Gemmatimonas phototrophica: one gene and its partner. Each later gene encodes a partner of the first gene's protein in a complex. Links are inferred from orthologs where the notes say so. Each region holds a gene or a part of one and is shown in the gene's direction. Other genes may lie near its edges.

Region 1 (7,972 bases):
GGCATGCTGGGCCCGGCGCAGGTGAGCGATTTGGGGGCATCACTCACCGTCACGTCTACCACGTCGTGCAGCGCGAGACGTTGGAAGAGCGTTTCGATGCCGTGATATCCCGACGCTTCGCGCGCGAGAATACGCAACACCAGATTGAGCTTGGCGTGTGCGGTTTGTGTGCGCGAACGCGCGGCGGTGCTCTCTTGTCCCATCACGAACGTTCCTTCACCGGAGTAGCAGAGGGCGGCTCACGGGCCGGGGGCGCGTTGAGCCTGCCGGACTTCGCCCATATTCAGTCCGACGCGCGCGAAGTATATCGCGCCAATGACGGTGATGGGGATGAAGCTGAGCAGGTGATAGCCCAGCGCCCAGGTCACGGCAATTTCCTTGGGGACACCGTACACGGCCAGCCCCACGTTGGCGGCCACTTCAAACACCCCGAAAAAGCCGGGTGAGCTGGGGACAGCCACCCCAATGGCCAACACGCCCTGCAGAAAGAGCGCCGCACTCACGGGCACGTCCATCCCCACGGCCAGAAAGCCCAGCCACAGCGCCAGCGCATGCGTGAGCCAGTGCAGCACGGTCCAGAGCAGCACGGCTCCAAAGCGGCGGGAATCTTTAAGCACCGCCAGACTGCCCACGCCCAGTTCCACAAAGCCCACCACCGTATCGCGCTGGGCGGGCATGAGTCGCGCCGCCACGGCGCTGGTGAGGCCCACCACCATGCCGGGGCGCAAGACGATCACGTAGCACACCGCCAGGGCGGCTCCCACGAGCCCAACGCCACCAATGGCAATCTCACCCAGTGTGCGACCCGCCACCGTGGCCCCGGAGGGGAACCGGGGGTCGAGCATGGCGGCGAACATCATGGCAAACACCACCAGCGCATCAAAGATGCGATCGACGGCGAGTGACCCGAGGCTCGTGGTGAGGGCAACGGCTGGCACTTCCCGGGTGAGCGCAAAGGCCCGCGCAAACTCTCCGGCGCGCAGCGGGAACACATTGTTCATCATCACGCCAATGGCGGTGCTGCGCCACAACGGACCGTAGGGGACTACCCCGACCACGGGCTCCAGAATGGGCTGCCATTTCCGCGCTCGGATGGGCACAATGGCGGTGGCCGCCGCCGCGGAGAGCGCAAACAGCACCCCGTTTGCTGCGCGCAGCACCTCCCACACCGCCGCCAGCTCGACACCCCGCAGCGTCCACCAGAGCAGGAGGGCGCTGAGCAGAAAGCCGAGCAGGGTGCGGCCGGCCTTCACGCGCGCGTCAGGTAGTAACGGCCAGGTCGAGCAAGTCGCTCAGTTCCTCGAAGAGCGCCTGGGCGTCGGGCTGCGCGAGCGATCCCCGTTGCCAATGCACCTTGAGCTGATCGCGGACCTCGCGTGCCCGCGTGACCGCCGAGTGTCCGCGATAGAGCAGCGACTCAATGGACACGATGGCCACCTCGGGGGCCGGCGCCCCGTTCCAGGTGACATTGGCCTGCTTCACCTGCGCGGCCAGCTGGGCGTCGGTGAGTTCGCGGTTCATGAGCAGCTGGGCAAACCCTTGCACACCGGCGCGCTCGGCCGCATTGGCCAGCGGAGCGCGGGCCATTCTGGTGACCAGATTGGCGATGCTGGCGGCGCCATAGCTTTCCGCCACGTCGGCCAATCCCAGCAGGGCCCGGCGCACACCATCGGCCAACGCCAGCTGAGACGGTCCGGCCGGGCTGGTGGCCAATGCGGCCGCCTCGCGGGCCACGCCGTCGGCGGCAGCCGCGACGTCGCTGCGGAAGCGTTGGGCGAGGGTAATGGCCGGCGTCGGATTGCGCTGCAGAATGGCGGGCATGCCGTCATCCGGGAAAAAGCGCGAGATGGGCACGACCTGCGCCGTCGGCGATTCCGCCGGCGCCTTGGTGGCCAGATAGCCCGCGGCCACTGAGGCCAGGGCCACCGACTGCGTGCGGGCCCGTCGCTGCTCGCCCTCAGCCCACATGGGGGCCTTCTCCACCAGCTGGCGCAGTTCCGCCAGCGCCCCGCGCACCGCGAAATGCAAACGCTGATCCCAGCGCAGCTCCTGATCACGCAGCCCGGTGGCAATGCGCTCCAGGGTCGAGGCAAAGTCGGGGAGCCCATCCAGACGCGTCATGGTGGCGCTGCCGCGCAACGCGCGGGCGCTGGCCAGAAACGCTGCCGCATCAGGAGCCCCCGGATCGGTGAGCAACTGATCCAGCCGGTCGAGGTATTCCGTGGCTTCCTTCTGGAAGAACTCGATAAGCGCCTGCGGTGCACTCATGCGCGGGAGAGCTAAAGGAAAATTCAGAACCGATCGGCTTCGCGGGCGTCGTCCATGGCGGCACGAACCTCCCGCACGGCAGCATCCAGTCCGATAAAGATGGCGCGTCCGATGATCGCGTGCCCGATATTGAGCTCCTCGATCTCCGGAATAGCCGCTACCGGGCCCACGTTGTCCACCGACAGGCCATGGCCGGCGTGCACGGCCAGCCCCAACGACACGCCAAGGGCTGCCGCGTCCTTGAGTGCCTGCAGGGTGGCCGGGTTTCGCGGCGCATGCGCATACGAACCGGTGTGCAACTCAATCGCGTCGGCATCGACCGCCTTGGACAGGCGAACCGCCGCCGGATCGGGGTCAATGAACAGACTCGTACGGATCCCCAGGCGTTTCAGGCGTGTCACGGCCTCGCGCACCGCCGTCTCATGGCGCACCACATCGAGCCCGCCCTCGGTCGTCACTTCTTCGCGCCGTTCAGGAACCAGCGTCACCTGCGCGGGCCGAAGTGTTTCGGCGAGACGGAGCATGTCGTCGGTTATGGCACACTCCAGATTGAGGAGGGTGGTCACCGCGGCGGCCAGCCGGTGGATATCGTCGTCCTGAATGTGACGACGGTCTTCACGCAGATGGGCGGTGATCCCATCGGCACCCGCCTTTTCACAAAGCACTGCCGCCGCCACCGGATCGGGCGTCTCGCTGCGGCGGGCCTGCCGCACGGTGGCGACGTGATCGATGTTGACGTACAGACGCTGGTAGCGAAGCGACATCTCTGGGGTAGTCCTGGAAGAAGCGGGCGGGTCACTCGGACCGCCCTGACCACAAAAGGTACCGGCCCCTGGCCGGTTGGACATGTGCGGCACGGAATGGTGATAGCTTACACCATTGCACGTTTACACCGAAGGTAAGGAGGCCTTGGTGCTCGGACAGCAGCTCAAGATGCGAAAGGGGTTCACGCCGCGGGTGGCCATCATGGCCGTCGCGACCATCCTGTTCACCAGCGCGTGCGCCCGTCAGGCGGTTTCCACGGAAACCCGTTTGCCCGGCGCGACCGCCGTGCCCACGGTGGGCGGGACGCCAACGAGCATTGGTGGCAATACGGGGCGGGCGGCCGTGGAATCGTTCATGGCCGCCGTCAAGGCGCAGGATCTCCAGGCCATGTCCGGCCTGTGGGGGAACGGGAAGGGGCTGGCCCGCGACCAGTACAAGCGCGACGAACTGGAAAAGCGTCTTGTCATCATGCAATGCCTGCTCCAGCACGATCAGTTCCGCTTTGCCGAGAATGGCCCCCGACTGCAGACCGGCGGCCGGCAGGAGCACCTGATCGAGATCAAGAAGGCCAAGCTGGAAGCCCGGACCACGGTCATGACCGTCCCCGGGCCCGGTGGCAAGTGGCTCGTGGAAGACATCGACGTGAGCAAGCTGCGCGACTTCTGCCAGTAAGCGGTCGCCCCACAATGCCCCGGGCGGCCGTTCCGGCCCCCGGGCTATCCCCGCTGGACAGGCCGACTAGTATTCGGACAGTTCGACGAGCACCCCGCCGGTCGCGCTCGGATGCAGGAAGGCGATACGCTTGCCTTCGGCGCCAAGGCGTGGGGTCTCGTCGATAAGTCGGAGACCGGCGTCACGGCACTTCTGCAGCATGCCGTCGAGGTCGTCCACGGCGAAGCAGACGTGATGGATGCCAGGGCCGCGCTTGGCGACGTATTTCCCGATGGGTGTCGCCTCGGACGTCGAGTGCAGCAGCTCCACCAGTGATTCTCCGGCGGCGAGTCCCACAATCGTGGCGCCGTCGGCATCACTCAGGGGTACTTCAGGCATCTCCAGCACGTCTCGCATGATGGGGAGCAGCTCGTCGAGGGCGCGAACGGCAATCCCGATGTGGGCGATGCGCGTGCCGCGGCGAACGGAATCAGTCATGTCGGTCTTTATGGATCGGGGTGAACGATGCCGAATTCTAATCCTGTAAAGGGACACCAAGGCTGCGTGCCTCACGCGGCAGGTGACCCATGGAGCACACGATGGCGAACGCAGTCGAAGTGATGGACGATACCTTCGCGACGGAAATTGAGCAGCAGGCCGGTCTGTCGGTGGTGGATTTCTGGGCGACCTGGTGTGCCCCGTGCCGCATGATCGCCCCGATCGTGGAGCAGCTCGCGGCCGACTACGCGGGCAAGGTGAAGGTGGCCAAGCTCGACGTGGACAACAACCAGCGCACCGCCGCCAAGTTCAACGTGCGGTCCATCCCCACGATCCTGTTCTTCAAGGACGGGAAGCTGGTGGATCAGGTTGTGGGCGCGGTGCCGCGTCCCGCCCTCGAAGCAAAGTTCAAGGAGCATGCCTGAGGCTGACGTGAGTCAGCCCGGCACCACCCCCGATCTGCCGGCCGCTGAGGGTGCCTCGGCGCTGGCGGGGCGGGCGGCGGAACTCTGGCCCCAGGCAATCACGCCTGGGGCTTTGCACGTCGTAAGCACACCCATTGGGCACCTCGGGGACATCACCCTGCGGGCGCTGGCGGTGCTGCGCGAAGCGGCCGTGATCTGCTGTGAGGACACCCGGCACGCGCGCCCCTTGCTCGACCGCTACGGCATTGGCACCTCCACGCTGGCGCTCCACGAGCACAATGAAGCCAGCATGATTCCCCGGCTGCTCGACCGTCTGCGCGCCGGAGAAGGGGTGGCGCTCATCAGCGACGCCGGCACGCCCCTGGTCTCAGACCCGGGGGCGCGGCTGGTGGATGCCGCAATCTCGGCCGGGCTGCGGGTGGTGCCTATTCCCGGGGCCTCCGCCACACTGGCCGCTCTGGTGGCCTGCGGCCTCACGCCGCACCCCTTTACCGTGCTTGGCTTTCTCGACCGGAAGGGGAAGGAGCGGGAGAACGCCCTCGCCATGGCCGTACGCCTGCCTCATGCCGTGGTGCTCTTCGAGTCGCCCAACCGGTTGGTGGATACCTTGCGCGACCTGGCGGTGCTGGCCGGGACCGGGCGCGCCGTGGCCGTGGCCCGAGAGCTCACCAAGCATTTCGAAGAGATCAAGCGCGGAACGCTGGAGGAGGTCGCCGCGTATTACGAAGCGGTACCCCCTCGGGGAGAAATCGTGATCGTGCTGGCTGGCGCTACGGCCGCGGAACCCACGGAAGACGGCCTGCGCGCGACTGCCGATGCATTGCGCGCCGAGGGCTTCCGCCCGCGCGACATCGTTCGCATGCTCATGGACGAGCACGGCGCCAGTCGTAACCTTGCGTATCGTCTCGCCCACGACACCTGATCCGGTCCCGCATGCCACTCCCGCAGCGCCTGCTCCGTCCCGTCCTGCTCGCTGCGTGTCTCGCCGTTCCGGCCGGACTGGTGGCGGCGCGGCCGTTTGCAGCGCCCGTGACCGCAGCGACTGCTGGCCCCGGCCGGCTGGCCGTGGCGCGCCTGCAGTACGAAGGGGGCGGTGACTGGTACGCCAATCCGTCCAGCTTGCCCAACCTCATTCGCGCCATCGCGGAGCGTACCTCGCTTCCTATTGAGCGCGCCGAGGCCAAGGTCACGCTCACCGATTCGGCGCTCTTTGATTTTCCGTTTCTCCATGCCACCGGGCACGGGGAAATGAAGTTCAGTGAAGTCGAAGCACGCCGGTTGCGCGAGTACCTCACGCGCGGCGGCTTCCTGCATGTGGATGACAACTACGGGCTCGACGAAAGCTTTCGCCGCGAGATCGTGAAGGTGTTTCCCGATCGCCCGCTGGTGGAAGTGCCCACGTCGCACCCCATTTACCATCTCGTGTATGAGTTCCCCAACGGCCTGCCCAAAGTGCATGAGCACGACGGCAAGCCGGCCAAGGGGTACGGCATTTTCATTGGGAACCGGCTCGCGCTGTACTACACCTATTCCGCCGATCTCGGAAACGGCTGGGAAGACGTGGGCACGTATCCGGACCCACCAGCTATCCACGAGCAGGCGCTACGGCTTGGCGTGAATCTCTTTACTTACGCGGCCACCAGCCGCGTGCAGCCGTGATGCCCACATGACCGCACCGGCACTTGGTGGACTGCAGGCCGCGACACCCGCCGTTGGACGCGCACTCGAAACGCGCCTTGGCGGTGAACAGCAGGCGTTGGCAACCCGAGGGACGGCCGCTGCCGCGTTGGGCGCCGTCGCGGTGTTGGCGACAGGGCTGGCTCTCGCCGCCTTTGTGCTGGCCGACGGGCGGTGGCTCACTCTTCCCGCCCCGCTGCCGTTGCTGGCGGCCGTGGTGGCCGTGAGTGGTGCGGGCGCGATGTTTTTGTGGCGGTGGCGCAAGGTGCAGGCCGTACTGCAACTGCCGTCGCTGGCGGGCACCGTGGAACGCGAACAGCAGTTGCGCGAAGGCTCACTGCGTGGCGCGCTGGAAGTGGCGAGTACCGGTGCGTTGGGCGCCCGTGCTGCCGACGATGTCGCGCGTCGCCTTCAGGCCGGCCCACTGGTCCCGGCCCTGACCGGTTCGCTCACGAAAGCGTTGATGCTGGCCGCCGCAGCGGCGGCCGTAGGTGCGGCGCTCGTGGCTGGTGCCGCGCGCCTCGCGCCGGACGGGTTGGCGGCCGTGCTGCAGCCGGTGAGCGCATGGCGTGGTACGCTGTTGCCGGCGCTGGCCTTTGATGATCTCACCACCCGCGTCCCGCGCGGCATGCCGGTCACCGTGCGTGTGCTGGCCACTGGGCGACAGACGGTCACCATATCCCGGCGGGCCGAAGGGGAAGCGTGGAGTGATACGCTGCTGACCGTGCCGGAAAACGGCGTGGTCATGTTGGCGCTCGGGCCGGTGCGTGCGGCGACCTCCCTGCGTGTGTCCGATGGACGGTCGGAGGAGCTGTCGGCCACGCTGGTGGTGGAAGAGCGCGGCTGGATTGGGGAGGTGTCGCTGCGGGCCATCTATCCGGCCTACCTCGGTCGCGCCGACGAAACGCTGGAACCGGTACCGCCCCTGCGCGTGCCACGTGGGACGCAGATTCGCCTGCGGGCCATGCTGCGCGGTGGTGCCCGCAACGCCGTGCTGACCGACGGACGGAGCCGTGTGCCGCTCACGGCGGTCAACGGCGGCACAGGCGAAGGGGGCGTGGCCGAAGGGCTGTTCACCGTTGATCGTGATGGCGCGTGGCAGTGGCAGGCCGAGGCGACGCCGCGGGCCGATGGCGCGGTGTTGCCCCCAGAACTCCCGGATTCATTGCCGTTCACCGTCATTCCTGATCAGGTGCCCGCTGTGGTAATTGTGGCGCCGGCCACCGACACGGCCATTGGGCCCACGGGTGAAGTGGCCGTGATTGTGGATGCCGGTGATGATCATGGCGTTGCACGGGTGCATCTGGTGATGTGGAAGGAACTGGCCAACGGCGGTGGCTCCATTACGCGTGAGCGGGTGGAGGTGGCTACGCCGCAATCGCCGGTGTTTGAAGGCGGCACGACCATCACGTTGGACGGGCGTGGGCTGGAGCCGGGCGACAAGCTGCACGTGACCGCCGTGGCCACCGACGACTCGCCGTGGGCGCAGCAGGCACAGAGCGCCGAAGTCATTCTGCGCATGCCAACGCTGTCCGAGCAGCGCGCCATGGCGCGCTCCATGGCCGACTCATTGGCCGCCAAGGCGCTCCAGTTGGCACAGCAGGAAAAGCGGTTGCAGCAGAACACTGCCGACGCCTCACGCAGCCGCGACCTCAAGGCCAATGGTGGCGATCAGTCTTCGTCGAACG
Region 2 (6,141 bases), 710 kb from region 1 along the record:
CCGTCGCGGCCTTTGATGCCCTTGATGTGGTGGTCAGTTCCGCGTCCGTCATGGAGTTCCGGGACTTCGAGTCTGTTACGCCCGATGAGTGGGCTCGCACCGAAGCCATCAATCTCCGCGCTCCGTTCTTTCTGATGCAGGCAGCAGCGCGTGCGCTGAACGACGGCGGCTGCATCATCCAGATGGCCGACCACCTGGCCGATGAAACCGGGTTCCCGCAACTCATCCCGCATCAGGTCACCAAAGCGGCGGTGCATCAGTTGGTGCGGACGGTGGCCGAACATCTTGCACCGCGCATTCGCGTCAATGCCATCGCGCCGGGACTCGTGCTCGCCCCCGAAGACATGACCGAGGCGGCGCGGGAGAAGTTCTTGCGCGACGTGCCATTGGCTCGCACGGGGACCCCCCTCGATGTGGTCGGTGCGGTGCACTATCTCGTTGACGCACCGTACATCACAGGCACCTTGCTCCGGGTCGATGGTGGACGTCATCTCCGTCGCTAACGTGGGCACCGCGTTACCGCTTGCCTTCCGGCGCATCGTCGTGATTGGCGGAGGTTGTTACGGAAGCTGGTATACCCAACAGCTCACGCGTGCGGCCCAACGTGGGGCGTTGTCCGTCCAGGACATCGTCGTGGTCGATCGGGATCCGCACTGTCGAGTGGCCACCCAGCTCGACCAGCAGCACTACACGGGCGCCCCGGTCCGGGTGGTAGTCTCCACCTGGGACGAGTATCTCGCCATCTGGCTCGCTGAAGGGGCACCGGCACTTGCGGCCGATGCGATGGTACCGTCACCGCTGATGCCGCACCTCTGCCTCGATTGGTTGATAGCCCGTGCGCGTCTTCGGTGGCCTGGGCGTGGCATGGAGGTGGTGCCCCTCCCATCCGTACCGCCCACGCCTTGGGAACGTGCGGCACCGGACAACCGGCACTACGTCAGCTTTGCCACGTGGACCTGTCCGGTAAACTGTATCGAGCCCGCCAAGTGCCCGGCTACCCGTGGCCCCCGCGACTGGAGCATGCCGGTCGCCATCGGGCGCATGGCGGATCGCGAACCAACGCTGCACGGAACGGCTATTTTTCATTGTACCCACCGCACCTACGGCGTGGGGATGATCGACGCTGCCGCCATTGCCCGGGCAGATGAGCAGTTGGCACAGTGGGGCAGTGACGGACCGAGTCGCGTGCTGGTTGGTACGGTCTCGCACTGCCATGGTGCGCTTGGGGTCCTCGAACTTTCATAACACACGGCGTCTTCGTTTCAACGAAACGCTCTGCTTCATTTTGCTTTCACCCATCGTGAACATGTCTGATTCGACTTCCGAAAACGTCGTCATCATCGGATCCGGCCCGGCGGCCTGGACGGCGGCCATCTATGCGGCTCGTGCCAATCTCTCCCCGCTGGTATTCGAGGGTGAGCCGGTCGGCACTGAGCTCCCTGGTGGCCAGCTCATGCTCACGACGGACATCGAGAACTTTCCGGGGTTCCCCGAGGCCATCAGTGGCCCCGACCTCATGGAACGGATGAAGGCGCAGGCGGTGCATCACGGAACGCGGGTGGTGTCCGAACTCGTCAAGCAGGTGGACCTGTCGCAACGCCCGTTCACCATCACACCCAACTACTCGCCTGCCGTCACCGCACACACGATCATCGTAGCGACGGGAGCGGCGGCCAAGTGGATCGGTCTCGAGAGTGAGATTCGCATGGCGCAGCAGGGCGGCGGCGTGTCGGCGTGTGCGGTCTGTGATGGGGCCATGCCCTTCTTCCGTAACAAGCGTCTCGCAGTGGTGGGCGGTGGCGATACTGCAATGGAAGAAGCGATGTATCTCACCAAGTTTGCCAGCGAAGTGGTCATCATTCATCGCCGCGACAGTTTCCGCGCGTCAAAAGTCATGGCCAACCGGGTACTCCAGCATCCCAAGGTCCGGGTGATTTGGAACTCGCAGGTGACCGAGGTGCTGGGTGATGATTTCATCACCGGCCTCTCCCTCGCAGACACCGTGACCGGGGCCGTCAGTCAGCTGGAAGTTGGTGGGCTCTTTGTGGCCATTGGGCACACGCCAAACACCAAGTTCCTCGGCGGGCAGTTGGACACGTCGGAGTTCGGGTACATCAAAGTGGCGCCATGGCGGACCTCCACGAACGTGGATGGCGTCTTTGCCGCAGGCGACGTCATCGATGACTATTATCGGCAGGCGATCACCTCGGCGGGCACCGGCTGCATGGCGGCGCTGGAAGCGGAGCGTTGGCTGGCGCATCACGGCATCGGCGAGGCCCCCGTACTCGAAACGGGTGAAAGCTCCATTGCCACGGCGCAGGACTGAACGTGTCCGGTTTGCGCGTGCAGCAACTGACCGTCGGACCGCTTGAGGAGAACTGCTGGCTGCTCTCCGATCCTGAATCGCAGCAGGCGGTGCTGGTTGATCCCGGTGATGAGGCGGAAACGCTGCTCGCCGCGGTCGCCGCGACTGGGTGTCGGCTGGCCGGTGTCTGGCTTACGCATTGCCACTTTGATCATGTGGGAGGGCTGGCGGGGGTCGTGCGGGCCAATCCGGTACCCATTTGGATGCACCCGGCAGACCAGTTCTTTTACGAGCATGCCGCCGAGAACGCCGGGCGATGGGGCATTCAGATCGAAAACCCGCCCCCGGCCCAGCACCAGCTGGCCGAGGGGAATACACTGACGCTTGGAGCCTACTCCTTTGCCGTATGGCACGTGCCCGGGCACGCTCCCGGTCATGTGGCATTTATCGGGCATGAACTCTGCATTTCAGGTGATGTCCTCTTTGCAGGGTCCATCGGGCGCACTGATCTGCCACTCTGCGACCCGCCAGCCATGCACCAGTCCCTCATGCGCCTGGCCACCCTTCCAGAGGGGACTCGGGTATTACCAGGGCACGGTGTTATGACTACGATCGGGCGTGAGTTGGCGTCCAATCCCTTTCTGCGTGGCGCCGCACGGCCAATCGGGGCCTGACGTCCCGGTCCCATACGCGGCATCCGTTCAGCCGTTACCTCTCGCGCACAGACAAGATGACTACGCAACGAACCCTACCGGCCCTTGCTTTGGCAGCGTGCGCGCTGACAGGCTGCTCAAGCATTACGGAAACTGAGCAGAACCTTCAGAAGTACGGTGCGGTCAACTTTCTCGCGAAGGGCACTTCGGCCACGCAGGCCAGCGCTGCGACGACCGTGGTCTTCTTCGAGTCTATCGGTCTGCAGGTGCCAAACAGCATCACGCAGCAGAGTGATCAATGCATTTTCGCCCCGGTGGATACCACGGTGCAGAGCGCGCGGGGTGATCGTGCGGCCGGTACGTCGATTGGGATCACGGTGGCCGGTGCAACCCGGCAGTTGCCCTACTCCGCGACGGACGCCCGCTATGCGACGCCCGACAACGCCCCTCTGCTATACACCGCAGGTGACGTAGCGCAGGTCAGTATACCGGGTGAGGGCACCAGTTTCCCCGCCATCACGGGGTCCATCAAGCTGGCCGAGCCCCTCGCGCTCGGACCGCTGACCATCCCGGCGGCTGGCGCGAATCTCTCCGTCACGTGGAATGGCACCAACGATCCAACGGCCGCGATCATCCTGCAGCTCAGGTACGCGAATCCCGCCACGTCCCCCGTTGCGAACGAACAGGTGTATTGCGCGCTACGGGACGATGGCTCCGTGGTGATTCCTGGCGGGCTCCTCACACAGTTCCTGGCGAGTGGCCCACCGAAGCGGTCATTGACGCTCGTGAGGTGGCGCACCAATCTGGTCGGAACAAACGCGGCCAATTTGCATCTCACGTCATCCATCGATACCACCTTCGTGTTTCCGTGATCACCTGACCATGCAACAACGGGCGTGACCTTCGGGTCGCGCCCGTTGGCATTTGGGAGAGTCCACATGAGTATGCCGTCGTCACCTGTCTTGGAAACCCGCCTCGAGAGCGATCCGCTGGGGACGCTCGAGGTACCGGCGGACGCGCTGTATGGCATCCAAACAGTCCGCGCGCTGCACAACTTTCCCATCAGCGGGTTGCGACCGCTGGAGCCGTTTGTTGTCGCGCAGGTCTGGATCAAGCAGGCAGCGGCGCGTACGCATCGCGCAACGGGTCGCCTTGATGCCCAACGCGCCACGGCCATTATCACCGCAGCCGACGAAGTGCTCGCCGGGCATCACCGGGATCAGTTTGTCGTCGATCCGTATCAGGCCGGTGCCGGCACCTCTCACAACATGAACGTGAACGAGGTGCTCGCGAATCGAGCCAATGAATTGTTGGGCGCAGCCCGGGGCCAATATGCCCCGGTGCATCCCAATGATCATGTGAATATGGCGCAAAGCACGAACGATACGATCCCTACCAACATCCGCCTGGCGGTCCTGCGCCAGCTGCCAGCGCTATTGCGGGCGGTACAAGAGCTGAGTGAGGCACTGCAGGATCGCGGACGCGCCTTCGACGGAATCGTCAAGGCGGGCCGCACGCATCTGCAGGACGCCATGCCCATCCGCCTCGGCCAGGAGTTCACCGCCTATGCCGGGACACTGGAGCGTTGCCGCCGTCGGGTGGCCGAGGCCGCCGATTATCTCAATGATCTCGGGATCGGTGGGTCGGCCGTTGGCACCGGCGTCACGGTGGAACCGCAGTATCCCGCACTCATGGTCCAGCATCTGCGGGAGATCAGTGGTATTCCCACACTGCGTGTGGGTGAAGATCGTATCCAGCTCATGCAAAGCATGGGAGATGCCGCGGCTTTCAGCGGCGCCTTGCGCGGACTCGCCATTGATCTCTCGAAGGTCGCGAGTGATCTGCGCTTGATGGTGTCCGGCCCGCGCACCGGCCTCGACGAAATATCGCTGCCGGCCGTGCAGCCGGGCTCCAGCATCATGCCGGGCAAGATCAATCCATCCATTCCGGAAATGGTCAATCAGGTCTGCTTTCAGGTGATCGGCTGCGATACCACCGTGACCATGGCCGCTGAACACGGACAACTGGAGCTCAATGTCATGATGCCGGTCATTGCGCATAACGTCCTGCTTTCCATGCAGTTACTCACCAACGCCATGGACGTGCTCACCCAGAAGTGCATCACCGGCATTCAGGCCAATCCGGCCATGTGTGCGTATTGGGTGGAACGCTCGGCGGCATTGGCCACCGCGCTCATGCCACAAATCGGGTACGCCGCCGCAGCGGAACTCTCCAAACGGAGCGTTCGCGAGGGCGTGCTCATTCGGGACTTGGTCAAGCGCGAGGCCATCCTGCCGTTGGATCAGGTGGACCGGGTGCTCGATCTGCGTCGCCTTACGGAGATTGGTGTTCCTGAGGGACACCATGGCGCGGTGACTGGAGGCTAGGACGTCCTGAAGTGTGTCGCTACCGGATTGCCTGCGGCCTCTACAGGCTTCCCGGGAAGGCCGGCACAATGCCGCACAGCGGGGAGGGGCCCCCGGCGAGCGGGGCACTGTGTCGGTCTAGACGACGCCGGCATGGGAAACGGGGAGCTGGGGCCTGAATGGCTTGTCTCGGCCACGATTCCGACCTAGACTCTCGGGTATGCGGATTACAACATGGGCCGAATACGGGCTGATTTGCGCCCTGCACCTTGCTCGACGGGTAGGCACGGGGCCGGTGACTGGCCGCGATGTTGCGGCACGCGAGCGGCTCCCTGGTGACTATGTCGAGCAGATTCTGCTGCGCATGCGTCGCGCGGGCATCGTCAACAGCACGCGGGGAGCGCGCGGTGGGTACTCCCTTGCCAGAGCGCCGGAAGAGATCACGGTGCGCGACGTGATTCAGGCATCGGAACTGACGACCTTTGACCTGCACTGTGTCACGCATCCCGTAGACGCGGGGCGGTGCGCCGAAGCGGAGAATTGCAGTATCCGACCGGTATGGATGCTCCTGCAGAAGCGTATCGATGAAGTGCTCGAGGGCGTGAAGCTCAGCGATCTGCTTGATGACGAATCGGTGGTCCGGGATCGCGTGGGGCTCCCTGCGTATGCCGCGCCCGAGATTCCGGGCGGCTTACCCATCCTCCAGCCTTGACCGGTATTATGGGGCTGTGGGCAGACTGGCAGGCGTCGAGGGCGCGCAAGCAGCGTGTTGAGGTGTATCTCAATCACCTCGTGCGGGAAGCCGAAGCGCCCACGC

Evidence for each region.
Region 2: the proteins of trxA (region 1) and trxB are in contact, whole or in part, in a crystal structure (PDB 1F6M), measured with the Escherichia coli proteins. The link is inferred for Gemmatimonas phototrophica from one-to-one orthologs.

What each region holds. Positions count from the first base shown.
Region 1 is NZ_CP011454.1:1,735,976-1,743,947, forward strand. The notes cover bases 3,174-5,945. They hold trxA (thioredoxin), read left to right. Parts: upstream 3,174-4,283; coding sequence 4,284-4,607; downstream 4,608-5,945. Other genes in these bases: GEMMAAP_RS07220 (hypothetical protein), read left to right, coding at 3,174-3,705; mce (methylmalonyl-CoA epimerase), read right to left, coding at 3,772-4,182; rsmI (16S rRNA (cytidine(1402)-2'-O)-methyltransferase), read left to right, coding at 4,600-5,529; GEMMAAP_RS07240 (DUF4159 domain-containing protein), read left to right, coding at 5,541-5,945. In the rest of the region: GEMMAAP_RS07200 (4-(cytidine 5'-diphospho)-2-C-methyl-D-erythritol kinase), read right to left, coding at 1-203; GEMMAAP_RS07205 (lysylphosphatidylglycerol synthase transmembrane domain-containing protein), read right to left, coding at 240-1,253; GEMMAAP_RS07210 (Hpt domain-containing protein), read right to left, coding at 1,261-2,268; GEMMAAP_RS07215 (pyridoxine 5'-phosphate synthase), read right to left, coding at 2,292-3,032; more of GEMMAAP_RS07220, read left to right, coding at 3,148-3,173; more of GEMMAAP_RS07240, read left to right, coding at 5,946-6,266; GEMMAAP_RS20515 (DUF4175 family protein), read left to right, coding at 6,274-7,972. UniProt on the Escherichia coli protein: Participates in various redox reactions through the reversible oxidation of its active center dithiol to a disulfide and catalyzes dithiol-disulfide exchange reactions.
Region 2 is NZ_CP011454.1:2,450,784-2,456,924, reverse strand. Bases 378-3,316 are described here. They hold trxB (thioredoxin-disulfide reductase), read left to right. Parts: upstream 378-1,306; coding sequence 1,307-2,326; downstream 2,327-3,316. Other genes in these bases: GEMMAAP_RS10430 (hypothetical protein), read left to right, coding at 3,036-3,316; GEMMAAP_RS10435 (MBL fold metallo-hydrolase), read left to right, coding at 2,329-2,979; GEMMAAP_RS10445 (hypothetical protein), read left to right, coding at 478-1,245; GEMMAAP_RS10450 (SDR family oxidoreductase), read left to right, coding at 378-503. Also shown: more of GEMMAAP_RS10450, read left to right, coding at 1-377; more of GEMMAAP_RS10430, read left to right, coding at 3,317-3,830; GEMMAAP_RS10425 (aspartate ammonia-lyase), read left to right, coding at 3,897-5,345; GEMMAAP_RS10420 (RrF2 family transcriptional regulator), read left to right, coding at 5,545-6,036; GEMMAAP_RS10415 (hypothetical protein), read left to right, coding at 6,033-6,141.